DNA from 3 places in the Streptomyces sp. NPDC050997 genome. Region 1 is predicted to be linked to each of the others. Evidence: riboswitches for the same ligand, from Rfam matches in the RefSeq annotation. Region 1 holds a riboswitch; each other region holds the start of a gene.

Region 1 (7,582 bases):
CTGAAGTCGATCACCGACACCGGCTATGACTACTCCTGGTTCGTCACCACCCAGAAGATCATCGCCAAGGAGTTCGCGCTCTCCGGCTCCGAGCAGAACCCCGATCTGACCGACAAGAACGTGTGGATGCTGCTGTCCCGCATCTGGCAGACCCCCGAGCCGATCGAGAGGTTCAAGAACAAGGGCGAGGACTTCGTGGTCGCCACCACCCTGTCCGACCTCGTCGCCGGGATGAACAAGCTGACCGGCGACAATCTGGTCGAACTCGCCGCCCTCAAGCGGCAGATCGAGGCCCGTGACCGCGAGATCGACAACCCGTACACCAAGGACGTCCAGGTCATGGGCATCCGCAACGCGCTCAACTATCCCGGGGACTCGTTGAGTCGTACGGCGTCGGCGCACAAGATCCTGGACTCCGGGGCCGGCCCGCTGATCGCCGTCCGTCTGAACGTCCTCACCCGCAAGACCCTGGGCGGCCTCCAGACCGACCTCTCCGGCCGCGTCCTGGACGCCTCCGGCACACCGGTCGCCGGCCTGTACGCGGCCGGCGAGGTGGCCGGCTTCGGCGGCGGCGGAGTCCACGGCTACCGCTCCCTGGAAGGCACCTTCCTCGGCGGCTGCCTCTTCTCCGGCCGCCAGGCGGGCCGCGCGGCGGCAGCGGCCACGGCGACCTGAGGCCGGGCCCCCTCAAGAAAAAGCGCCGTCAGCTGCCCGAGCCGCCGAACGCCTTCAGGATGCGCTCGGCGGCCAGCGTCGCCGTCAACGCGCCGTCGCGCAGCTGCTGTTCGAGACCGGGTGCGATCTCCCGCACGGCCGGGTCGGCGTGCAGTCGGCCGAGCAACTCGTCGCGGACCATCGACCACGCCCAGTCGACCTGCTGTTCGCTGCGCTTGGCGGCCAGCCGCCCGGTGGAGTCCAACAGGGTGCGGTGCTGCTCCAGGCGCTCCCAGACGGTGTCCAGCCCGGTCGACTCACGGGCGCTGCAACTGAGGACCGGCGGGGTCCAGGCGGCGTCCCTGCCGTGCATGAGGCGCAGCGCACCCGTCAACTCCCGTGCCGCCGCGCGGGCGTCGCGCTCGTGCGGGCCGTCCGCCTTGTTGACGGCGATGACGTCGGCCAGCTCCAGGACACCCTTCTTGATGCCCTGCAGCTGGTCCCCGGTGCGGGCCAGGGTGAGCAGGAGGAACGAGTCGACCATGTCGGCGACGGCGGTCTCGGACTGGCCGACGCCGACCGTCTCCACCACGACGACGTCGTAGCCCGCCGCCTCCATCACCACCATCGACTCGCGGGTGGCCTTCGCGACCCCGCCGAGGGTGCCCGCGCTGGGGGAGGGGCGGACGAAGGCCGCCGGGTCGACGGCCAGCCGCTCCATACGGGTCTTGTCGCCCAGGATCGAGCCGCCGGTCCGGGTGGAGGAGGGGTCGACCGCCAGCACGGCCACCCGGTGGCCCAGCGAGGTCAGCATGGTGCCGAACGCGTCGATGAAGGTCGACTTGCCCACGCCCGGTACCCCGCTGATCCCGATCCGCCGCGCCCGGCCGCTGTGCGGGAGCAGCTCGGTCAGCAACTCCTGTGCCAGCGCCCGGTGTTGAGGGCGGGTGGACTCGACGAGTGTGATGGCACGGGCCACGATCGCCCGCTTCCCGTCGAGCACGCCCTTCACATACGCGTCGAGATCGATCACCGCGGATGCCCGAGGCCGGCCGACAGCCGCGTCACCAGGTCGTGGGCCGCGTCCGGAATCACCGTCCCGGGCGGGAACACGGCCGCGGCGCCCATCTCCAGCAGGGTCGGCACGTCCTGCGGCGGGATGACACCCCCGACGACGATCATGATGTCCTCGCGGCCCTCCTCGGCGAGCTGCTCGCGCAGCGCCGGTACGAGGGTCAGATGGCCCGCGGCCAGCGAGGAGACCCCGACGATGTGCACGTCCGCCTCCACGGCCTGGCGGGCCACCTCGGCCGGGGTCTGGAACAGCGGGCCGACGTCGACGTCGAAACCGAGGTCGGCGAAGGCGGTGGCGATCACCTTCTGGCCGCGGTCGTGACCGTCCTGGCCCATCTTGGCGACCAGGATGCGCGGCCGCCGCCCCTCGTCCTCGGCGAAGGTGTCCACCAGGGCCCGGGTGCGGTCCACGGACGGGGACTCGCCTGCTTCGTTTCGGTACACGCCGGAGATGGTACGGATCTGGCTCGCGTGCCGGCCGTACACCTTCTCCAGGGCGTCGGAGATCTCCCCGACGGTGGCCTTCGCGCGGGCCGCGCGCACCGCCAGCTCCAGCAGGTTGCCGTCGCCCCCGGCCGCCCGGGTCAGCGCGTCCAGCGCGTCCTGGCAGGCCCGTTCGTCGCGCTCCGCCCGCAGCCGCCGTAGCTTCTCGATCTGCTGGGTACGCACCGAGGAGTTGTCGACCTTCAGCACGTCGATCTGCTCGTCGGTCTCGACGCGGTACTTGTTGACGCCGATGACCGGTTGGCGCCCGGAGTCGATGCGCGCCTGGGTGCGGGCCGCGGCCTCCTCGATGCGCAGCTTGGGGATGCCGGCGTCGATGGCCTTGGCCATGCCGCCCGCCGCCTCGACCTCCTCGATGTGCTGCCAGGCCCGGCGGGCGAGGTCGTACGTCAGCTTCTCCACGTACGCGCTGCCGCCCCACGGGTCGATGACCCGGTTGGTGCCCGACTCCTGCTGGAGCAGCAGCTGCGTGTTGCGGGCGATGCGCGCCGAGAAGTCGGTGGGCAGCGCGAGGGCCTCGTCGAGGGCGTTGGTGTGCAGCGACTGGGTGTGGCCCTGGGTCGCGGCCATCGCCTCCACACACGTACGCGTCACGTTGTTGAACACGTCCTGCGCGGTCAGCGACCAGCCCGAGGTCTGCGAATGGGTGCGCAGGGAAAGGGACTTGGCGTTCTGCGGGTCGAACTGCCGGACCAGCTTGGCCCAGAGCAGTCGAGCCGCCCGCAACTTGGCGATCTCCATGAAGAAGTTCATGCCGATCGCCCAGAAGAAGGAGAGCCGGGGCGCGAACGCGTCCACGTCAAGACCGGCCTCCCGCCCGGCCCGGATGTACTCCACCCCGTCCGCCAGCGTGTACGCCAGCTCCAGATCGGCCGTCGCACCCGCCTCCTGGATGTGGTAGCCCGAGATGGAGATGGAGTTGTAGCGCGGCATCCGCTGCGAGGTGAACGCGAAGATGTCGGAGATGATCCGCATCGACGGCTTCGGCGGATAGATGTACGTGTTGCGGACCATGAACTCCTTGAGGATGTCGTTCTGGATGGTCCCGGCCAGCTTCTCCGGCGGTACGCCCTGCTCCTCCGCCGCCACGATGTAGAGGGCGAGCACGGGCAGCACCGCGCCGTTCATCGTCATCGACACGGTCATCCGGTCCAGCGGGATGCCGTCGAAGAGCTGCCGCATGTCGTAGATCGAGTCGATCGCCACGCCCGCCATGCCGACATCGCCGGTCACCCGCGGGTGGTCGCTGTCGTAGCCGCGGTGGGTGGGCAGGTCGAAGGCGACCGACAGGCCCTTCTGGCCGGCCGCGAGGTTGCGGCGGTAGAAGGCGTTGGACTCCTCGGCGGTGGAGAAACCCGCGTACTGACGGATCGTCCACGGCTGGTTGACGTACATCGTCGGATAGGGGCCGCGCAGATACGGGGCGACGCCGGGGTAGGTGCCCAGGAAGTCCAGGCCCTCCAGGTCACGGCCGGTGTACAGCGGTTTGACCGCGATGCCCTCCGGGGTCTCCCAGAACGCCTCGTCCCCGCCGGTCGCCTTCTCGACGGCCTTGCGCCACTCGTCGGCGCTGCCGTCGGTGGTGGGCGTCCCCAGCTCGATCCCGGTGAAGTCGGGGATTCCCATCAGGACACTCCCATGCGGTCGAGGGTGGCGGAGAGCACGGCGACGGCGTCGCAGCCCGCGAAGACATAGGCGTCGACACCGGTGTACTGCCCGGGACGGCCGGCCAGGAACACCTGGCGGGCACCGGCCGCCCTGAGGGTTTGGGCGGTGCTCGCGGCCTGCTCCTCGTACAGCGTGTCGCTGGAGCACAGGCAGGCCTCGGTGGCGCCGCTGTCCTCGAAGGCGCCCTCCGTGACGGGCTCGATGCCGCCGGCCTGGAAGAGGTTGGCGGCGAAGGTCGCGCGCGCGGTGTGCGCGGCGGCGGGGCCGATCGTGGCCAGATAGACGCGCGGCCTGGTTCCGGTGGCCGCGAGGTGGGCGTCGGAGCGGGCCCGCAGGGCCTCGTACGCCTCGTCGCGCCGCACCCGCGGAAGTCCGCCGGACGGCGGCTCGGGAGCCGCTTCGCGCTCCACGGGACGTTCGGCGAGGTGCGGGAACTCGCTGACCCCGGTGATGGGTTCGCGCCGCTCGGCGAGCTTCGCGCTGCGCGCCTCCCAGGTCTTCGCGAGGTCCTGGCCGAGACGGCCCGAGCGCAGGGCGGCGGCCTGACAGCCGATGCCCTCGATCCACTGGAAGAACTCCCAGCCCGCATGGGCGAGTTCGTCCGTCAGCCGCTCCACGTACCAGGAGCCGCCCGCCGGATCGATCACCCGCGACAGATGGGACTCCTCGACCAGGATCGTCGAGGTGTTGCGGGCGATGCGGCGCGCGAACGCGTCCGGCAGGCCCAGGGCGTGATCGAAGGGCAGCACGGTGACGGAGTCGGCGCCGCCGACCCCCGCGGCGAGCGTGGCGATGGTCGTGCGCAGCATGTTCACCCACGGGTCGCGGCGCGACATCATCACCGGCGACGTCACGGCGTGCTGCACCTGCGCCCCCGCGCCGGGCGCCCCGCACACCTCGGCGACCCGCGCCCACAGCCGGCGGGCCGCGCGCAGCTTCGCGACGGTGAGGAACTGGTCGGCGGTGGCCGCGTACCGGAACTCCAGCTGCGCACAAGCCTGTTCGACGGAGAGACCCGCCTCGGTCAGCTCACGGAGGTAGGCGACGCCGGTCGCCAGGGAGGCGCCCAGTTCCTGCGCGGCCGAGCCACCGGCCTCGTGGTACGGCAGGGCGTCCACGGTCAGTGCCCGCAGCCCCGGGTACTCGTCGGCGCACAGCCGCGCCAGAGCGGCGACCGGCGCGAAGTCGAACGCATCGCCGGTACGGGCCTCGTGGGCCAGCGGGTCCGCGCCCAGGTTGCCGCGCGCCGCGTGCTTGGCGACGCCCCGCTCCTCGTACAGGCCCAGCAACTCCCGTGCGGCGGAGTCGAGATCGCTCCCCGCGTCCAGGACGACGGGCGCGAGGTCGAGGTGGACGCCGTCGAGGACGCGGCCGAGGGAGCCGAGCGGGAGGCCGCCCGCCCCGACGATCAGCCACAGTGAGGTGACGCCGTTCTCCAGATCCCCGAGCACCGCGTCGCCGCCGGTCGCGGCGTGCCGTTGCCGGACGTCCCAGCCGCCGGTGATGCTTCCCTCGGCCCGGCCGCCCCGTACGAACGGGGGGAACCCGGGAAAACCAGGGAAGCCGGGCTCGGGCGTCACATCGCTCGCGGTGTACAAGGGGCGGGTGCGCAACCCGTCCTCCAACACGGTGGACAGGGCGTCTTCCGCTGCCTCCCCCGAGACTTCCTTGCCCGACTTGCGCAGGACGCCCGCCACCAGGCGTTGCCACTGCTCGTGCGTCGCGTCAGGGAACTCGGCGGCCAGGGAGAGCCCGTCGTCAGGCAGGACCGTCATGCTCGGATGCTAGGACAGACCGACAAAGGAGCGGCAGAGGACACCGCTGTGACCTTGCACTCCCCGCCACTGTGACCTGCGCTGCTCTGCCGGGCCCGGTCCCCGCGTGGCGGACGGACGCCCGGCCTTCCGCCGCCCCTCGGGCCCGTGTGACGACGTGATAATTTGCCCAGGCCAGTCAAGGGAATCCGGTGCGAATCCGGAACTGACGCGCAGCGGTGAGGGTGACGGGCGGGGCAACGCGAGCCACTGGACGACGGTCACATGTGACCAGGGTCCGGGAAGGCGCTCCGGCCGGGTGATCCCCAGTCCGAAGACCTGCTGGCGACCCGTACGAACGGGCCCCGCGACCGGGCCCTCGACGCCAGAGGATGTTCTGTGCCCGTCACCCGTAGAGTCCGCCGCTCCACCCTGCTCCTCTTGGGGGCGTTCCTCCTGACGGCCTGCGGCGGCTCGTCCACCGGGTCCCCCGACTCGGCCACCCCCTCGACGGCCCTCACCCTGGACAACTGCGGGCAGCGGACCACGATCCCGTCGCCGCCGAAGCGAGCCGTGTCCCTGAACCAGGGCACCACCGAGATCATGCTCTCCCTCGGCCTCGCCGACCGGATGGCGGGCACCGCCACCTGGACCGACCCGGTCATGAAGGGACTCGCGAAGGCCGACGCCCGGGTGCCCCGGCTCTCCGACAACCAGCCCTCCTTCGAGAAGGTGCTGGACACCGAACCCGACTTCGTCGCCGCGTCCTTCGCCTCCACCCTGAGGGAAGGGGGCGTGGCCCCGCGCGAGAAGTTCGAGGAACTGGGCGTGCCGACCTACCTCTCTCCCGCCGACTGCGAGGGCAAGGACAACAGCGGCGACGGCGACGGAGCCCGCACCAAGCCGCTGACCATGGACTCGGTCTACGGCGAGATACGAGACCTGGCGAAGATCTTCGGCGTCGAAGCGCGGGGCGAGAAGCTCGTCGCGGCACTGAGGACCCGGGTCGCGAAGGCCACCTCCGGGATCGACGCCTCCGACACCTCGGTCCTGTACTGGTTCGCGAACCAGGAGTCCCCCTATATGGCGGGCTGCTGCGGAGCCCCCGGCATCATCACCGAAGCGCTCGGCGCGCGGAACGTCTTCGACGACACGAAGGAGGAATGGCCGCAGATCAACTGGGAGACCGTCGCGGACCGCAACCCCGACGTCCTGGTGATCGGAGATCTCACCCGCGAGTCGCAGACCGCCGAGACCGCCGCGAAGAAGATCGCCTTCCTGGAGTCCAATCCCGCGACCAGGAGCATGGACGCGGTGAAGAACAAGCGGTACGTGCTGCTCAGCGGCCAGGCCATGAACCCAACGATCCGCACCGTCGAAGGCGTCGAGAAGGTGGCCGCGGCGCTGCGCGCCTACAGGCTCGCCGGGTGACGACCTCGTCCGTCACGGCCACGGTGCTGCGGACGGTGGCCGGCCTCCTGACGCTGGCGGGATCCCTCGCCGTGGCCATCACCATCGGCCCCGCGGACATCGGCGTCGGAGACGTCTGGTCGGCGGTGGCCGCCCATCTCGGCGCGGGACCCTCGCGGTTGAGCCTGATCCGGGACGGCATCGTGTGGAACCTGCGCCTGCCCCGCACCCTGCTCGCCGCCGTCTGCGGCGCCGGACTCGCCGTGTGCGGAGCGGTCATGCAGTCCCTGCTGCGCAACCCCCTCGCCGACCCCTTCGTCCTCGGCGTCTCCTCCGGAGCGTCCACCGGCGCCGTCGTGGTGGTCGTCCTCGGTGTGGGCGGCGGCGCGCTGTCCGTCTCCGGCGGCGCGTTCGTCGGAGCCGTCTGCTCCTTCGCCCTGGTGCTGCTGCTCAGCCACACCCTCGGCGCCACGACGGACCGGGTCGTGCTGGCCGGAGTCGCCGCCATGCAACTGTTC
Region 2 (7,582 bases), on a different contig from region 1:
TCGAGGGTCTCCTCGACGCGGCGGCGCATCACGTCCGGGGCGAGGCCCAACGACTCCATGCCGTACGCGAGTTCGTCCTCGACGGTGTCCGTGACGAAGTGCGAGAGCGGGTCCTGGCCGACGGTCCCGACCACATCGGCGAGTTCGCGCGGCTTGTGCGTGCGGGTGTCCCGGCCGGCGACGGTGACCCGGCCGCGCAGGGTGCCCCCGGTGAAGTGCGGGACGAGTCCACTGACCGCGCCCAGAAGGGTGGACTTGCCCACGCCGGACGGGCCGACGAGGAGCACGAGTTCGCCTTCCGGCACCTCGAAGTCGACGTCCCGGACGGTGGGTTCGGTGGCGCCGTCGTACGTCACGGAGACGTTCTCGAAGCGGATCACGACGGTTCCTTGAGTGAGGACTTGAGTGAGGACTTGAGTGAGGACTCGGGCGAGGACCTGGGCCGGAAACCGGGCGAGGACGCGGGAGCGACAGCGGAAGCGGGGGCCGGTGCGACGAAGGCGGGGAGGAGGCCGAGGAGGACGGCCGCCGCGGGCCACACGGGGAGGGCGGGGGTGACGAGGGGGACCACGCCGGGGTGCAGCGCCTCGGGGTCGTGGGAGGAGGCGAGGGTCAGCAGGACGGCGACGGCGACACCGGACCCGGCGACCAGCCAGGCGCGGACGTCCCACCGGTCGGGGCGGTAACGGGTGCGCGGGGAACGCCGGCCGCCGAGGTGCAGACCGGCCAGGGCGGCGGCGAGCCCGGCGAGCAGGACCGGCAGACCGTAGGCGCCGCCTTCCGCGGTCAGCAGACCGTACGTTCCCGCGCAGACGCCGAGCAGGCCGCCGAGGGTGAGGGCGGCGGTCGTACGGCGGACGGGGGCGGGGACGTCGGCGGTACGGCCGTAACCGCGGGAGTCCATCGCGGCGGCGAGGGAGACGGAGCGTTCGAGGGCGCCCTCCAGCACCGGAAGCCCCACGTGCAGGAGGCCGCGGACGCCCTTGTCCGGGCGGCCGCGCAGGCGGCGGGCGGCGCGCAGCCGCTGGACGTCGGCGATGAGGTTCGGGGCGAAGGTGAGGGCGACGACCACGGTCACGCCCATCTCGTACAGGGCGCCCGGCAGGGACTTGAGCAGCCGGGCCGGGTTCGCCAGCGTGTTCGCCGCGCCGACGCAGATGAGGAGCGCGGCCAGCTTCAGACCGTCGTAGAGCGCGAAGAGGAGCCCCTCGGCGGTGACCCTGCCGCCGAGGCGGATGCCCTGCGCCCAGTAGGGGAGGGGGACTTCGGGGAGGGTGACGATCACGTGCGAGCCGGGGATGGGGGAGCCGAGGACCACGGCGAAGAGGAGGCGGATGAGCAGGACGGCCACGGCGAGCTTGGCGAACGCGGAGTAGGAGTGCGCGGTGGGGGTGTCGGGGCGGCGGGCGGCCACGACGTAGGCGGAGGTGGCGATGAGGAGGGCCAGCAGGAGCGGGTTGGTGGTGCGGGTGGCGGCGGTGCCGAGGCCCAGGGCCCACAGCCACCAGGCACCGGGGTGCAGCACCGCCCGGCGCTGGTACCGGCGGCCGGACCACTCGCGGCTACGACGCATCCCCGCGCCGCTCCCCGCGCCGCCTCGCCTGCCACATCGCCGCCGCGCCCAGTACGGCGACAACGGCCACCCCCGCGAACAGGCCCACGGAAGGCCCCCCGCCCGCCGAGCCCTTCTCGTCCTTGGGGGTCTGCTCCTCGGCCGTGGCCCCCGGCGTCCCTCCCGTCGCCACCTGCTCCCCGCATCCCGTCCTCGGGTAGCCCGAGATCGCGCACAGCAGGGCGTTGGTGTCGTAGCGCAGGGGTTTGGCGACCGAGGCCAGGGCCTCGGCCGTCGTGGCGTCGGGGGAGACGACGGCGCATGCCGTTCGTCGCGTCGGCGGGCTCTCGCCGGACGGGGCGTCCGTCCCCGTGCCGAAGTCGATGACCAGGGCCACCCTCTTCTTGCCGGCGCGCGCGGGCGAGTCCGCGCAGATCGTGCCGAAGTCCGCCGTGCCGCGCGGCTGTGCCGCGTCGCCGGAGTCCTCGCTCACCGCGAAGCGGAAGCCCTGGACGTCCTTGTCGGAGGGGCGGGCGGTGGAGGGGCCCTGGGTCGCGTACGCCCACTGGTCGCCGTCGCGGTCCCAGAAGGACCAGTAACGGTAACCGGCGGCCTGCGCCTGGCCCATGGCCCCCACCAGGAGGAACAGGACGGTCACGAACAACGTGCCGGCACGGCGGCGGGTCACGGCCGCTTCCTCTTGTTGCGGCCGCTGATGAGGAAGCCGATGCCCGCTCCGGCGGCGAGACCCGCGCCGACGATCCACCAGATGTTCCCGCTGTCCGAGTCGTCGCCCTTGGCGGACTCGGCGCTCTCGCCGGACTCGCCGGACCGCGCGGTCGCCGTCCGCGGGGCGGGCCCCGTCGCGTTGAGCTGCCTCACCAGGTCCGTGCCGCCGAAGTCACGCGGATCCGTGCCGGTCGCGTGCGCGGCGAAGACCAGTTGGGCGTAGGCGGCCGGCCCGCTCTGCTTCGCCCACGCCGACGAGTTCCGCTCCAGCCACTTCAGGGGCCCGGCGGCCCGCCCGGCCCCGCCCTGCGCGGCGAGGGCGACGACGGCGTCGGCGGTGTTGCCGAAGTCGGGCTGGTCGGTGGCGCCGGGGAGGGCGGACATGAGGTGGTCGTCCTTCGCGAGCGCCTTGGTGAGGTAGGCGGCGCCGTTGGCGGCGGCCTGCCGCGGGGCGAGCGAGCCGGAGTCCGAGCAGGCGGCGGCCTCGTCCCGCGCGGCGGGCTCGACCACCAGTCCCTTTCCGAGCGCGCCCACGACACCTGCCGCCGTGGCGTCCGCGTTGGCCGCCAACGTGCCCTTCTTGTCGGGCTGGAAGGCGAAGGCACCGGCACTGGCACCGGTACCGGCGCCCTTGCACGGCAACGCCAGCTTCATCAGGGCGTCGTACGGCGACCGACCGCCCTTCCTGACCTGCGCGGGCTTCTCCCCTACGGCGGTCAGCGCGCCGACGACGACGGACGTCGAGTTCGTGTCGCTGGCGCCGCCGGGTGTGTAGCCCCAGCCGCCGTCCGTGTTCTGCGCCGACTTCAGCCAGGCGACGGCCTTGCCGGTGGCGGCCTGGTGGCCGCCGAGCGCGGTGAGGGCCTGGACAGCGGCGGCCGTGTTGTTGGTGTCGACCATGACCTTGGCGTCGCACGCCTTGGAGACGTCCGCGCGGAAGGGCGCGAAGGCGCCGTTCGCGCACTGCTGCCCGGTCAGCCAGTCCACCGCCGAAGCGGCGGGCCGCACGCCCACGGTGTGCTGGGCGAGCAGCGCGAGGGACTGACGCCAGACGCCGTCGTACGTCGGGTCGGTGCTGCCGTAGAGCCCGGAGGGGAGCGCGGGTTTCGCGGACGGGGACGGGCCGGCTGCGACGGCGGGCGCGGTGACGGCGCCGATCACGGCGGTGGCGGCGGCCAGAACCGAGGCGTTGCGGCGGACGTTCATGATCGGCGGGTGCCTCTCCCTGAGGGGAGTCAAACAGCACGGGACACCCCGGCGGCTCGGCTCCGTATACCTCGACGGTGCCGCACACCGGCCGGTCGCCGGTGCACGTGAGCCGGTCACGTCCGTACGGGGCAATCCGGCTCGCCGCTTTCGACGGCGGCTCACGGTTGCGGGCCAGCGCCGGATTTACACCGGCTTCCCCCCGTACGGGCGTGATGACGACCTGGCTACTCTACCGGCCCGTAGGAAACGCCCTACGGGGGCCGCCCGGGGGTGACGAAGCACTACGGACGCGAGGTGTCGCACCTCAGGGCACGTACTCACACGGCCACGTACGTCACCGGCTCGGTCCCCGGGACCGCCTCCGCCCGGCCCAGCTTCACCAGTCGGCGCAGATGTGCCTCGGCCTCCGAGACGGCGATGTTCCTGGAGCCGTAGGGGATCTGCTCCCAGGGGCGGTTCCACTCCATGTGCTCGGCGAGCTGCCAGGGGGTGAGGGGCTCGGCCAGGAGGGTCAGCAGGCCGGTGAGGCGGTCCTCGTGGTGGGTGAGCAACTCCCGTACGCGGGACGCCGCGTCGGTGAAGACGTGCTGGTGGGCCGGGAGCACCTCGGCGGGGGCGAGGCGGCCGACGCGCTCCAGGGAGTCGAGGTAGTCGCCGAGGGGGTCGGTGACAGTGGCGTCGTCGGGATCCTCGTACAGGCCGATGTGCGGGGTGATCTCGGGGAGCAGGTGGTCGCCGGAGAACAGGCGGCCGTGGCCCGGGAGTCGGGCGGGATGCTCCTCCTCCAGGTGCAGGCAGACATGGCCCGGGGTGTGGCCCGGGGTCCAGATCGCGCGCAGCCTGCGGCCCGGGAGGTCGAGGAGTTCGCCGGGGACGATCTCCCGGTCGGGCAGCGCGGGGGCCAGCCCGGGCAACGGGCGGTGGCGTGCGGTGCGCAGGGGCGCCACGTGGTTCTCGGGGGCGCCGGCGGCTTCGAGCTTCGTCGTCATGTAGGTGAACCAGCGTTCGGGGCGGGTCGATCGGGTCCGCCGTACGATCGCGCCGTCCGCCGCGTGCATCGCGATCCACGCGCCGGACGCCTCGCGCACCCGGCCGGACAGGCCGTGGTGGTCGGGGTGGTGGTGGGTGATCACCACGCCGTGGATCTCGTCGGGGGAGGTGCCGCAGGCGGTCAGCCCGTCCGCGAGGGCGTCCCAGGAGGCCGGGTCGTCCCAGCCGGTGTCGATCAGTACCGGGCCGCGGTCGGTGTCGACGACGTACACCAGGGTGTGGCCGAGGGGGTTGTCCGGGATGGGGACCCTGAGGGACCGGACGCCGCCGCCGTGGTCGTTCACCTGCGCCATGGGCTCCCCAATCGCCGCGTGATCGCCGTGTTCCGGCCATGGGAGGCCGAGTATAACTAGAACGCGTTTCGATGGGAGCCCGGGACGACCTTCTCGTGCCTGTCCCGCCCGTGTCCCGCCCGTGTCCCGCCCGTGGACTCCTCCGAGTGGAACTGGTATCAGTTCCCTATCTGATGAACCGTCAGAGAAAGCCGCTCCGGGGAGGCAGTCGCCATGACCGAGCTCGTGGAACACGGACAGCTGTTCATCGGCGGGGAGTTGACCGACCCCCTGGGCGCGGACGTCATCGAGGTGATCTCCCCGCACACGGAAGAGGTCATCGGACGCGTGCCGCACGCCTCGACGGCGGACGTGGACCGGGCGGTGGCCGTCGCGCGCGCGGCCTTCGACGAGGGTCCCTGGCCGAGGATGTCGCTGGACGAGCGGATCGAGGTGGTCACCCGGATCAAGGACGCCATCGCCGTGCGGCACGAGGAGATCGCCCGGGTGATCTCCTCCGAGAACGGGTCGCCGTACTCCTGGAGCGTCCTCGCCCAGGCGCTCGGCGCGATGATGGTGTGGGACTCGGCGATCACGGTCGCGCGGAACTTCACCTACGAGGAGACACGCGACGGCGTGCTCGGCCGCATCCTCGTCCGGCGCGAGCCGGTGGGAGTGGTGGCCGCCGTGGCCCCTTGGAACGTCCCGCAGTTCGTGGCCGCCGCCAAGCTCGCGCCCGCGCTGCTCACCGGCTGCACGGTGGTGCTCAAGCCGTCGCCCGAGTCGCCGCTGGACGCCTATCTGCTCGCCGAGATCACCCGTGAGGCCGGGCTGCCGGAGGGTGTGCTCTCCGTTCTCCCGGCGGACCGCGAGGTCAGCGAGTACCTGGTCGGGCACCCGGGCGTGGACAAGGTCTCCTTCACCGGCTCGGTGGCCGCCGGCCGACGGGTCATGGAGGTCGCCTCCCGCCATCTCACCCGCGTGACACTGGAGTTGGGCGGCAAGTCGGCGGCGGTGGTGCTGCCGGACGCGGACGTGGAGACGGCCGTGGCGGGGATCGTCCCGGCGGCCTGGATGAACAACGGGCAGGCGTGCGTGGCGCAGACCCGCATCCTGCTGCCCCGGTCGCGCTACGACGAGTTCGCCGAGGCCCTCGCGGCGGCGGCCGGCGCGCTGGTGGTCGGCGACCCGCTGGACCCGACGACACAGGTGGGCCCGCTGGTGGCCGAGCGCCAGCAGCGACGCAACCTCGACTACATCCGTATCGGCCAGGAGGAGGGCGCGAAGATCCTCATCGGCGGCGGGCGTCCGCCGGGCCAGGACAGGGGCTGGTACGTCGAACCGACCCTCTTCGGCGACGTCGACAACTCGATGCGGATCGCCCGCGAGGAGATCTTCGGCCCGGTGATCTGTCTGCTGCCCTATGGCGACGAGTCCGAGGCGCTGAAGATCGCGAACGACTCCGACTACGGCCTCAGCGGCAGCGTGTGGACGGCGGACGTCGAGCACGGCATCGAGATCGCCCGACAGGTCCGTACCGGAACGTACTCGGTGAACACCTTCAGCCTCGACATGCTCGGCCCGTTCGGCGGCTACAAGAACTCCGGGCTGGGACGGGAGTTCGGGCCGGAGGGCTACGGGGAGTACCTGGAGCACAAGATGATCCACCTCCCGGCGGGCTGGGAGGGCTGACCGATGGGGGCACCTCCCGCGCGAGCGAAGTCGAGCGTGGGGGCGGGCGACCGCTGGCAGATCGAGGTCGACCGCTCCCTGTGCATCGGCTCCGCGAGCTGCCTCCACCACGCCCCCGACGGCTTCCGCCTCGACGCGGGCCGCCAGTCCCGCCCCGTCCGAGCGGAAGCCGACGCCAACGAGAAGATCCTCGCGGCGGCGGAGGGCTGCCCGGTGGAAGCGATCATGATCACGCTGCTGGGGAGCGGGGAGCCGGTTTTTCCGCCGGAGGAGTGAGGTTCTCTTCCGGCGGGGCCGCCGCTCGTGACGTTGCCCGCTGCTCGCTTGTGCCTGTGCCTGTGCTTGTGCCTGTGCCTGTGTCTGTCGCCGGGGGCGATGGATGTCCGCGCTCCGGTGTCGGGGTCGACCGCTATCTTGCTCGGGCAAGGGGGTCGTCTCGTCAGCCCAACAGGGCGCCACGGGCAAGGAGTTGAGCATGGACGCGCAGGACACGGCCAGGAGGATGCGGGCGATCGGCGACGAGCTGTCGGACCGTTTCTACGAGCGGGCCGACGTGGTGCGGACGCTGGTGGTGACGCTGCTGGCCGGACGGCACTCGTTGGTGCTCGGCCCGCCCGGAACGGCGAAGTCCGAGCTGGCCCGGGAGCTCACGGGCAGGGTCGAGGGGGCGTCGTACTGGGAGATCCTCCTGTCGAAGTTCACCGCGCCGACGAGGATGTTCGGTCCCATCGACGTCGCCGCGCTGGCCCGGGGCGAGTACCGCCAGGTCTACGACGGCCGTGCCACGACCGCGCATGTCGCGTTCATCGACGAGATCTTCAAGTGCTCCACGGCGGCGCTGAACGAGACGTTGGGCTACCTCAACGAGCGGATCTACCACCCCGAGAGCGGCGGCGAGCCGATCCACTGCCCCCTGATCGGGGCCATCACCGCGAGCAACGAACTGCCAGGCGGTGAGGATTCGGCCGCGATCTACGACCGGCTGCTGGTGCGCATAGAGGTCGGGTACCTCGCGGACCCCTCGAACTTCGCCGCGCTGGTCCGCTCCGCCGTCAGTCGCCCGGCGGCGCCGACCCGG
Region 3 (7,582 bases), on a different contig from region 1:
GTGCCCGAGGACATGGACTCACTCACCGTCCCGTCCGGGACATGGGCCGTCTTCGAGAACTCCGGGCCGTTCCCGCAGGCACTCCAGTACCTGTGGCGCGACGTGTTCACCCAGTGGTTCCCATCCAATCCGTACCGGAGCCGGCCGGGGCCCGAGATCCTGCGGACCCAACTGTCGCAGGACGCGGCGCAAGCGGACGCGGAGCTGTGGATTCCCGTGGAGCGAACCGGGGCCTGAGCCTCAGCGCGCGGCGGCTCTGTGCCGCCGCGCGCTGAGGCGTTGGTCCTGCGAACCATCGCCGCCCACGTGGCCGCCGGCGGCCGGGGCACACGCCTCCGGCGGCCGAACGGTCAGTTCTGGCGCTTGTTCTGTGTGCGCTTCGCGTCGCCGGGCAGTTGGCCGACCTTGTCGACGACGGCGTGTTCCAGTACGGCCACGCTGGAGAGCAGCGCGCCGGCCTTCGCGTATGGGGCGTCCTTGGTCAGATAGGTGCGGGAGCCGAGGAAGGAGTAGTCCTTCTTGCCGAAGATCCACTCGGTGCGGACGCCGTAGCGCGTGTCGTCGCGGGCGATCCCGAGGCCCTGGCGGCCGATCGCGTCGCGGGCCTTGGGGGCCGGGGTGACGCCGGGGATCTTCGCGGATGCCCGGTAGAGGGCGGCGGCGGTACGGGGCGGCATCATCCCACCGAGCAGGGAGCCGATCTCCTCGAACACCGCCTGGTCGCGCTCCCGGCTCTCCGCGGCCGGGGTGTTGGCGTACAGATAGGCCAGTAGTTTGTCGGGGTCGGTGGGCAGGGAGCTGAGCCAGTGGTAGGTGGGCCGGCCGAAGCCGGCCGGTGTGCCGTTGATGTCACCGAGTTCGGCGTTGATGGGGAGGGTTTCACCGTCCTCCCGGATCATGCCGAGCTTCCGCAGGGGCCCCGGTTCCTGCGCTAGCCACCCCTCACGGTCCACCAGCGGGCCGAGGACAGCCTTCCCGCTGGTCAGGTCGGCCCCGTTGCCCTTCTCCCTGGTGTACTCGAACTGGTCGTCGCGCACCGTGAGGTCGGCGTGCGTCTCCGTGGCGTCGGAGATCCGCTCCAGGAGCGCCGCGGCCGGCTGCATGTCCGTGGCCGCACGGTGCGATGCGGTGCCGGCGGTCCCCCGGTCACCGTCGGTCAGTGTGATTCCCGCGGTCACCGCGCAGGCCAGGGCCAGAGCGGTCGCCGGCGCCAGCACCGCGGGTCGCAGCAGCCGACGGGCCGGCCGGGCAGGGGCGACCTGGTCGTGGTCGATGTGATGCATCAAGAGGTCCTTGTGACGAAGGTGTTGCTCGCGCGGAAGGTCCCAGTCGGCGGGGGCCGGCAGCAGGCGGGCGATCTCGTCGCGGTCGCCGTGCCGCTCAGGGGAGGCCCCAGTGGCCTTGTCGTTCATGTGAGCTCCTCCCGTACGGGCAGGGCCGCGATCGCGGCCGCACTTGTCATCTCTCCGCGGGCTGTGGGTGGTTCCCGGTCTTCTGCCGCGAGGTGGGCGAGCTTCCTGCGGGCACGTGACAGTCGGGAACGTACGGTTCCGACGGCGATGCCCAGGGCTTCGGCCGTCTGCTGGTAGTCCAGGCCGGACCACACGCACAGGGCAAGTACCTCCCGCTCCTGTCGTCTGAGTCGGCCCAGGGCGGCCTGGACGGCACGCAGGTACCGTGCGTCGTCGATGCGTCCGACCGTCCGGGGTGCGAAGTCCTCCTCCACACGTGGCTGCGGTTGACGGGCCAGGAACAGTTGCCGTCTGCGCGCTCCCCGGCGGGCGTTGTCGGCCTTGTGGGTGGCGATGCCCAACAGCCAGGGCAGCAGGGAGCCACCGTCCTCCTGCACGCGTTCATGGGTGCGCCACGCGGTCAGGAACGTGTCGGACATGATTTCTTCGGCCGTCGACCAGTCGCCGGTCAAGCGCAGGCCGTGGTTGTACACGGCGCGGGCGAACTCGTCGTACAGCTGGGCGAACGCCTCACGGTCCCCCTCCCGCACACGGCGGCGCACATCATTTTCTGAATCCCTCACGACCACTTCTCTCCGCGACCCGGGAGGAGTTCCTGTGGCCTGCGTCACCCACTGATGTCACCGCTACGGTCATCGCCACCTGCGGAGGGATCCTCGCACACCGGATATGTGTGTCAGTCACCGTGGCCTTGCGCATGGTCCGCCGGACAGGCGCCGGGACAGGCGCCGGGACAGGTGCCGGGACAGGTGGACGACTCACATGTATGGGTCCCGTCATCGCCCCGCAGAACACTCATGTCAGTGCTGGGACCTGCGTGAGGAGAACAACACGCTCTTGTTGTCCGTACTATCGCTACGACAGGGCCCCGCGCCTTGTACATGACTGCCGCCCAGCAGGCATCCGCCCGAAGCACGCTCGTGTGGCAGTCCATTCGACTTCGGCCCCAAGCCGAGGAAAGGTTGTGTGCACCCATGTCGCAGAACGCCTCAGTCACCGAACTGACATCGCAGTACACCGCTCAAGTGGCCGCCGACCTCGAGCGCAACGCCAAGGAGCAAGACCGTATCGGTGGCGAAATCGCCGCGCTGCAGGAACAGTTGGCAGCCATCCAGGCCGACCACACGGTTCTGACCAACATCCAGCAGGCGATCGGCACAGCGCCGGCATCCGCGGCGCCCGCCGCCCCGTCGGACAGCGTCGCGGTGCCCGCTCCCCGCAGGAAGCCGGCCACCGGGTCCGGCACGGGCAAGCGGACACGGACGAAGAAGACCGGCCCTCAGCCCGGTCCGGCCGCAGCCAAGAAGCCGGCCGCGGTGAAGACGACCGCTGGGAAGCCTGCTGCCGAGAAGCCTGCGAGGAAGTCGGCTGCCGAGAAGCCCGCGGGGAAGTCGGCCGCGGGGAAGCCCGCAACCACGAAGTCGGCCCAACCGACGCTCGTCGACCTGGTCCGCCGTCACCTCGTCGAGCAGAACGAACCGCGTTCGGCAGCGGAGATCACCACCGCCCTTGACCAGGCCCACCCCGAGCGGGGCGTCAAGACGACCGTGGTGCGCACGACACTCGAAGGGCTGGTCGCCAAGAGCCAGGCGCAGCGCTCGAAGCAGGGATCGTCCGTCTTCTACACCGCCCCCGACGCGCCGAAGCAGGCAGCACCGGCCAAGTCCGAGGAGCAGCCCGCGAAGGCCGACGCGTAACCGACGCGGCGCGCGGTGGGGCACTCGACGCTTCGTGGGCTTCCGCGCCTCCGTCGCGCTCGACGACGTCGCCGCCGCGGTCGCGGTCGCGGTCGCGGTCGCGGAACTCGACCGCGCGGTCGGCGAGTTGGGGCGCGCGCTCGGCGTCCAGAAGTGGGGTTCCATACCCATGACCGCAGCAGGAGGAGCCACCACGTGACCGCTCGTGTCACCTTCGTCTCGCCCGCGATGAGCTCGTCGCTGCGTCAGGCCCGCTTCGACGACGGGGGCTCGATCGACGCCGGCGGGGCGGAGCGGGCCCGTGCCGTGGCCGGATCCCTGCCGGCGGCTGTGCGTGTCGTGGTCTCTCCCACCGTGCGCTGTCGCGAGACGGCTGCCGCACTGGGTCTCGACGGCGCGGAATCAGCGGAGTTGGCGGGACTGGATGTCGGACGCTGGCGGGGCCTGACCCTGGCCGAGGTCGGCGCCGGTGAGCCGGAGGCGGTGGCCCGCTGGCTCGCCGATCCCGAGTCCGCGCCCCATGGCGGGGAGTCCGTGGAGGACATGTGCGGGCGGGTGACGCGCTGGCTGGCGGCGTCCCAGGACACGGGCGGCCGTACGCTCGCCGTCGTCGAGCCGGAGGTGGTGCGGGCCGCGGTGGTCCACGTGCTGGGGGCGCCCTCGGCGGCCTTCTGGCGGCTCGACGTGCCACCGCTGACGGCCACCACGATCAGTGGGCGCGGCGGCCGCTGGAACCTGCGGCTCGGGCACCCGCCGGACTCCGTCGGGGCGGTCGCGGACCATTGAGTGGAGCTGACTCAACAGGGTTCTCATGACGCCGTGCCCCGGTGACGGCGCGGCAGCGCCGCGATCGCCCAGCGCAGGCAATCGGTGTCCGCGTCCGCCGGTACGGCCTCGGCGGTGCCGCGCGATGCCGTGCATGCACCGGGTATCGCGCCTGCCCGGTCGCAGCCCCCGGCCGGAACTGCCAACCCGAAGAACGCGAGAGGGCCCCCGGACGGTTCCGCGGGCCCTCTCGTCGTGTCGGTCAGGTCATTGCGGGGCGGCTACCGCCGTGCCCGCGGACACCGTGGCCGGCTTCGGGTGCAGCAGCCGTTCGGCCAGTTCGCCGAAGACTAGGCCGAAGCCTCCCCACAGCGTGATCTGCATGGCGAGGGCGGACAGGCGGAACCGCCACAGCAGGGCGGCCGGGAAGTCGCTCGGCACCTCGTTGATGGCGGGCAGGAACGCGTACGCCAGCCCGATCACGACGGCGAAGCCGAGCACGGCGACGACGGTGGCGTACCAGGTGCCCAGCCTCGGTGCGAGCCGTTTGCCCGCGATCACCGCGGCGATCGCGAGAAGCACGCTGAGCGCCATCATCAGGAAGTACAGCGTGGTGCGCTGACCGATGGTGTCATGGTCGCCGACCGCGGGCGGGTTGGCCGGGTACTTCAGGAACGGCACGACGTACACGGCGAGCAGCGCGGCCCCCGACAGGAGCAGCGCCGTGGCCCGCGGGCTGAATCGGCCCACGCGGCCGAGCGCGAAGCAGAAGGCGAGAGCGGCCATGCCGCCGAACGCCACCCCGAAGATCAGGACGCCGGTGGCCAGGCCCGCGGTGGACTGCAGGGAGCGGGAGACGAGTTCGACCTCGTGCTCGTGGGCGGGGGCGTGGGACTCCTCGAAGCCGATGGCGCTGTCGATGCTCGGTTCACCGAGGAAATAGGCGACGATCAGGGCGAGCACGCCGGCACCAAGGCCGGCGAGCATGCCCCGAACGAGCAGGTTTCTTACTGTTGCGGAGTTCATGGGTGTGCGGCGTCCCTCGAATCAGTGGCAGGGGAAGCCGAGGAGGTGGCGGGCGTCGTGAACCCACTCGTGGACGTTCTCGCCGGAGACGACTGAGGTGGCGCCCTGTTCGGCGCCGACGAAGTACAGCAGGACCAGCATCAGGATGCCGAAGAAAACCGCCCAGGGGGCGATGGCCTTCAGTGGGAGCTTGGCGGGAACGACGGGGGTGGTGGTTGTCGGCTGGGCGACATGCTGCGCCATGGCAGGGCCTCCTCTGGGAGTTCGCGTCCCATCTCGGTGGTGCACATGACGACGGCCACGGGTCTGACTCGCGATGCGCCCCCTCGGGGGGCACCGTCCACAGTGGCGCGACCGTGCCGGATTCTCACCGGCTTCCGATGCCGTCGTCAATATCACAGCGACGGTACCGTGTGTCGGGTCCATGGCCAATACCGCACCACCTGGCGTGACGCCGTTCTCGCCCGCCAGGTGACCCGGATCACCGACCGTTCGCCGGTCACCGATGGCGGAACCGGGCCGCCGCTTCAGGCCACTACGTGGTGGTTTCCGGCCCGGGGAGAGCGAGTTCACGCTCGCCGAGCGGGGTGAAGAAGCGCTCGACGTCGACGTCGGTCACCTCGTCGAGGGTGGCCGGCGACCAACGCGGGGTGCGGTCCTTGTCGATGACCTGGGCGCGGATCCCCTCGACCAGGTCGGGGGTGGTCAGGGCCGCGCAGGAGACGCGGTACTCCTGTTCCAGCACCCGCTCCAGCGGGCCGAGCCGCCGGGCGCGGCGCAGGGCGGCCAGGGTGACCTTGAGAGCGGTGGGCGACTTGGACAGCAGGGTCTCCGCGGTCTCCTTCGCGGCCGGGTCGCCCTGGGCGAGCAGCCGATGGACGATCTCCTCGACCGTGTCAGCCGCGTAGCAGGTGTCGATCCACTCCCGGTGGCCGGCCAACTCCCCCTCCGGCGACAGCCGCGTGTGACGGTCCAGGGCGTCCCGGACGGGCAGTTCGGCGAGGTCGTCGACGAACTGCCGGAGTGAGACGGAGGGTACGTAGTGGTCGGCGAGCCCGCACAGCAGTGCGTCCCCGGCACCGATGTGCGCCCCCGTGAGCGCCAGGTGGGTGCCCAGTTCGCCCGGGGCGAGGGCGAGCAGGTGGGTGCCGCCGACGTCCGGCACGAACCCGATACCGGTCTCGGGCATGGCGATCCTCGACCGTTCGGTGACCACCCGGACGCGGCCGTGCGCGGAAACGCCGACACCGCCGCCCATGACGATGCCGTCCATGACGGCGACGTACGGCTTGGGGTAGCGGGCGATGCGGGCGTTGAGGTGGTACTCGTCCCGCCAGAACGCGGCCGAGGCGGTGCCGTCCCCGTCGCGTGCGTCATCGTGGACAGCACGGATGTCGCCGCCCGCGCACAGGCCACGCTCCCCCGCGCCGGTGACGACGACGGCCTCCACGGCCGGATCGTGTGCCCATGCGGTGAGTGCGTCGTCGATACGGCGCACCATGGCGTGGTTCAGGGCGTTGATGGCCCTCGGGCGGTTGAGGGTGATGTGGGCGGCCCGACCGGTGATGTGCAGCAGGACGGGTTCCTCGCTGCCGGTCATCCGGGTGCCTCCGCCAGGGTCCGGGCCATGATGACGCGCATGATCTCGTTGACTCCTTCCAGGAGCTGCTGGACACGACGGTCACCGACGATCTTCTCAACGCCGGAGTCGCTGAGATAGGCGTAGCCGCCGTGAAGTTGGGAACCAGGTCCGGGGTGCCGCGAAGCCCACGAGAACGCGGAAACAGGCCCGCCGAGAGCGCGGACGGCGTCGTTCGGTGGGACACCGGTCACCCGGGCAGTCCCCAGCGCGGCGCCTCCTCGTTCGGCTCGACGGGTGTGATCCGCAGGTCGGGACGGTCGCCCTTGGCGGTGATGAGGGCCGACTCGCCCTTGCGCAGGGTGACCTTGATCGTCCCGACACCCGCGGACTCGTACCGCAGCGGTCGTCCGTCGTCGTTCCGTACCTCGATCGGGCCGCCGACGCCATGACGTACGACGCAGGGGGCGCCCGCCTCGCTGACCAGCCGGACCCAGCGGGTCACGCCGTCCTCGCGTACGGCACTGAGCAGAAACGCCCCCTGGGTACGGAAGTTGTGCACCGTCAGATCCGCCCAGGCGGCGGGCAGCGCGGGGAAGACGCGGATGGTGTCGCCCCAGGACTGGCAGACCATGTCGTGGAGGGACTGGGCGGCCGAGAGGGGGGTCTCGATGACCGGGCCGGATTCCTTGTACATGGTGTTGGGCTGGATGAAGCGGGCCATCAACTGGCCGAGGTAGCTGAGCGCGTCCTCGCCCTTGCCCAGCAACGCCGACATCGAGGCCGCGCCCGTGAACGTATAGCCCTGGAGGGCGCCTTCGAAACCCACCCAGTGCGCCAGCGACATCTCGATCAGGGCCTTTTCGTCGGGCGTACGGCCGGTCAGTTCGTACAGCGGGTACACCGCCAGGAGGTGCGAGTAGTGACGGTGCGACTTCGCGAAGGGGATGTCCGCGCCGATCATGAAGCCGTTGTCGTCGGTCGGATACGCGGCCCGTCTGGTCAGGACCTCGCGCCAGCGCGGCGCCAACTCGTCGTCGATG

The links. A riboswitch is a leader RNA that binds a small molecule or an ion and turns the genes downstream of it on or off. The one in region 1 is predicted to bind cobalamin.
Region 2: another riboswitch for cobalamin. It lies ahead of AB0H86_RS25155 (prenyltransferase/squalene oxidase repeat-containing protein); the one in region 1 lies ahead of AB0H86_RS10935 (ABC transporter substrate-binding protein).
Region 3: another riboswitch for cobalamin. It lies ahead of AB0H86_RS09695 (CbtB-domain containing protein); the one in region 1 lies ahead of AB0H86_RS10935 (ABC transporter substrate-binding protein).

The regions. Positions count from the first base shown of each region.
Region 1 is NZ_JBFAGK010000004.1:204,976-212,557, forward strand. Features, by position in the region: gene AB0H86_RS10915 (FAD-binding dehydrogenase) at 1-675, shown strand, start outside; gene meaB (methylmalonyl Co-A mutase-associated GTPase MeaB) at 704-1,687, opposite strand; gene scpA (methylmalonyl-CoA mutase) at 1,684-3,858, opposite strand; gene AB0H86_RS10930 (methylmalonyl-CoA mutase subunit beta) at 3,858-5,675, opposite strand; cobalamin riboswitch at 5,834-6,016, shown strand; gene AB0H86_RS10935 (ABC transporter substrate-binding protein) at 6,054-7,085, shown strand; gene AB0H86_RS10940 (iron chelate uptake ABC transporter family permease subunit) at 7,109-7,582, shown strand, end outside.
Region 2 is NZ_JBFAGK010000011.1:161,902-169,483, reverse strand. Features, by position in the region: gene AB0H86_RS25170 (ATP-binding cassette domain-containing protein) at 1-380, opposite strand, end outside; gene AB0H86_RS25165 (energy-coupling factor transporter transmembrane component T) at 377-1,573, opposite strand; gene AB0H86_RS25160 (SCO2322 family protein) at 1,563-2,180, opposite strand; gene AB0H86_RS25155 (prenyltransferase/squalene oxidase repeat-containing protein) at 2,237-3,487, opposite strand; cobalamin riboswitch at 3,598-3,717, opposite strand; gene AB0H86_RS25150 (MBL fold metallo-hydrolase) at 3,808-4,833, opposite strand; gene AB0H86_RS25145 (aldehyde dehydrogenase) at 5,047-6,504, shown strand; gene AB0H86_RS25140 (ferredoxin) at 6,508-6,780, shown strand; gene AB0H86_RS25135 (AAA family ATPase) at 6,980-7,582, shown strand, end outside.
Region 3 is NZ_JBFAGK010000003.1:645,863-653,444, forward strand. Features, by position in the region: gene AB0H86_RS09660 (AraC family transcriptional regulator) at 1-237, shown strand, start outside; gene AB0H86_RS09665 (CU044_5270 family protein) at 351-1,412, opposite strand; gene AB0H86_RS09670 (RNA polymerase sigma factor) at 1,409-2,014, opposite strand; gene AB0H86_RS09675 (hypothetical protein) at 2,447-3,169, shown strand; gene AB0H86_RS09680 (hypothetical protein) at 3,204-3,368, shown strand; gene AB0H86_RS09685 (histidine phosphatase family protein) at 3,365-3,955, shown strand; gene AB0H86_RS09690 (CbtA family protein) at 4,202-4,960, opposite strand; gene AB0H86_RS09695 (CbtB-domain containing protein) at 4,982-5,203, opposite strand; cobalamin riboswitch at 5,239-5,389, opposite strand; gene AB0H86_RS09700 (enoyl-CoA hydratase/isomerase family protein) at 5,496-6,560, opposite strand; partial or broken gene AB0H86_RS09705 (acyl-CoA dehydrogenase family protein) at 6,557-6,700, opposite strand; gene AB0H86_RS09710 (glycoside hydrolase family 95-like protein) at 6,790-7,582, opposite strand, start outside.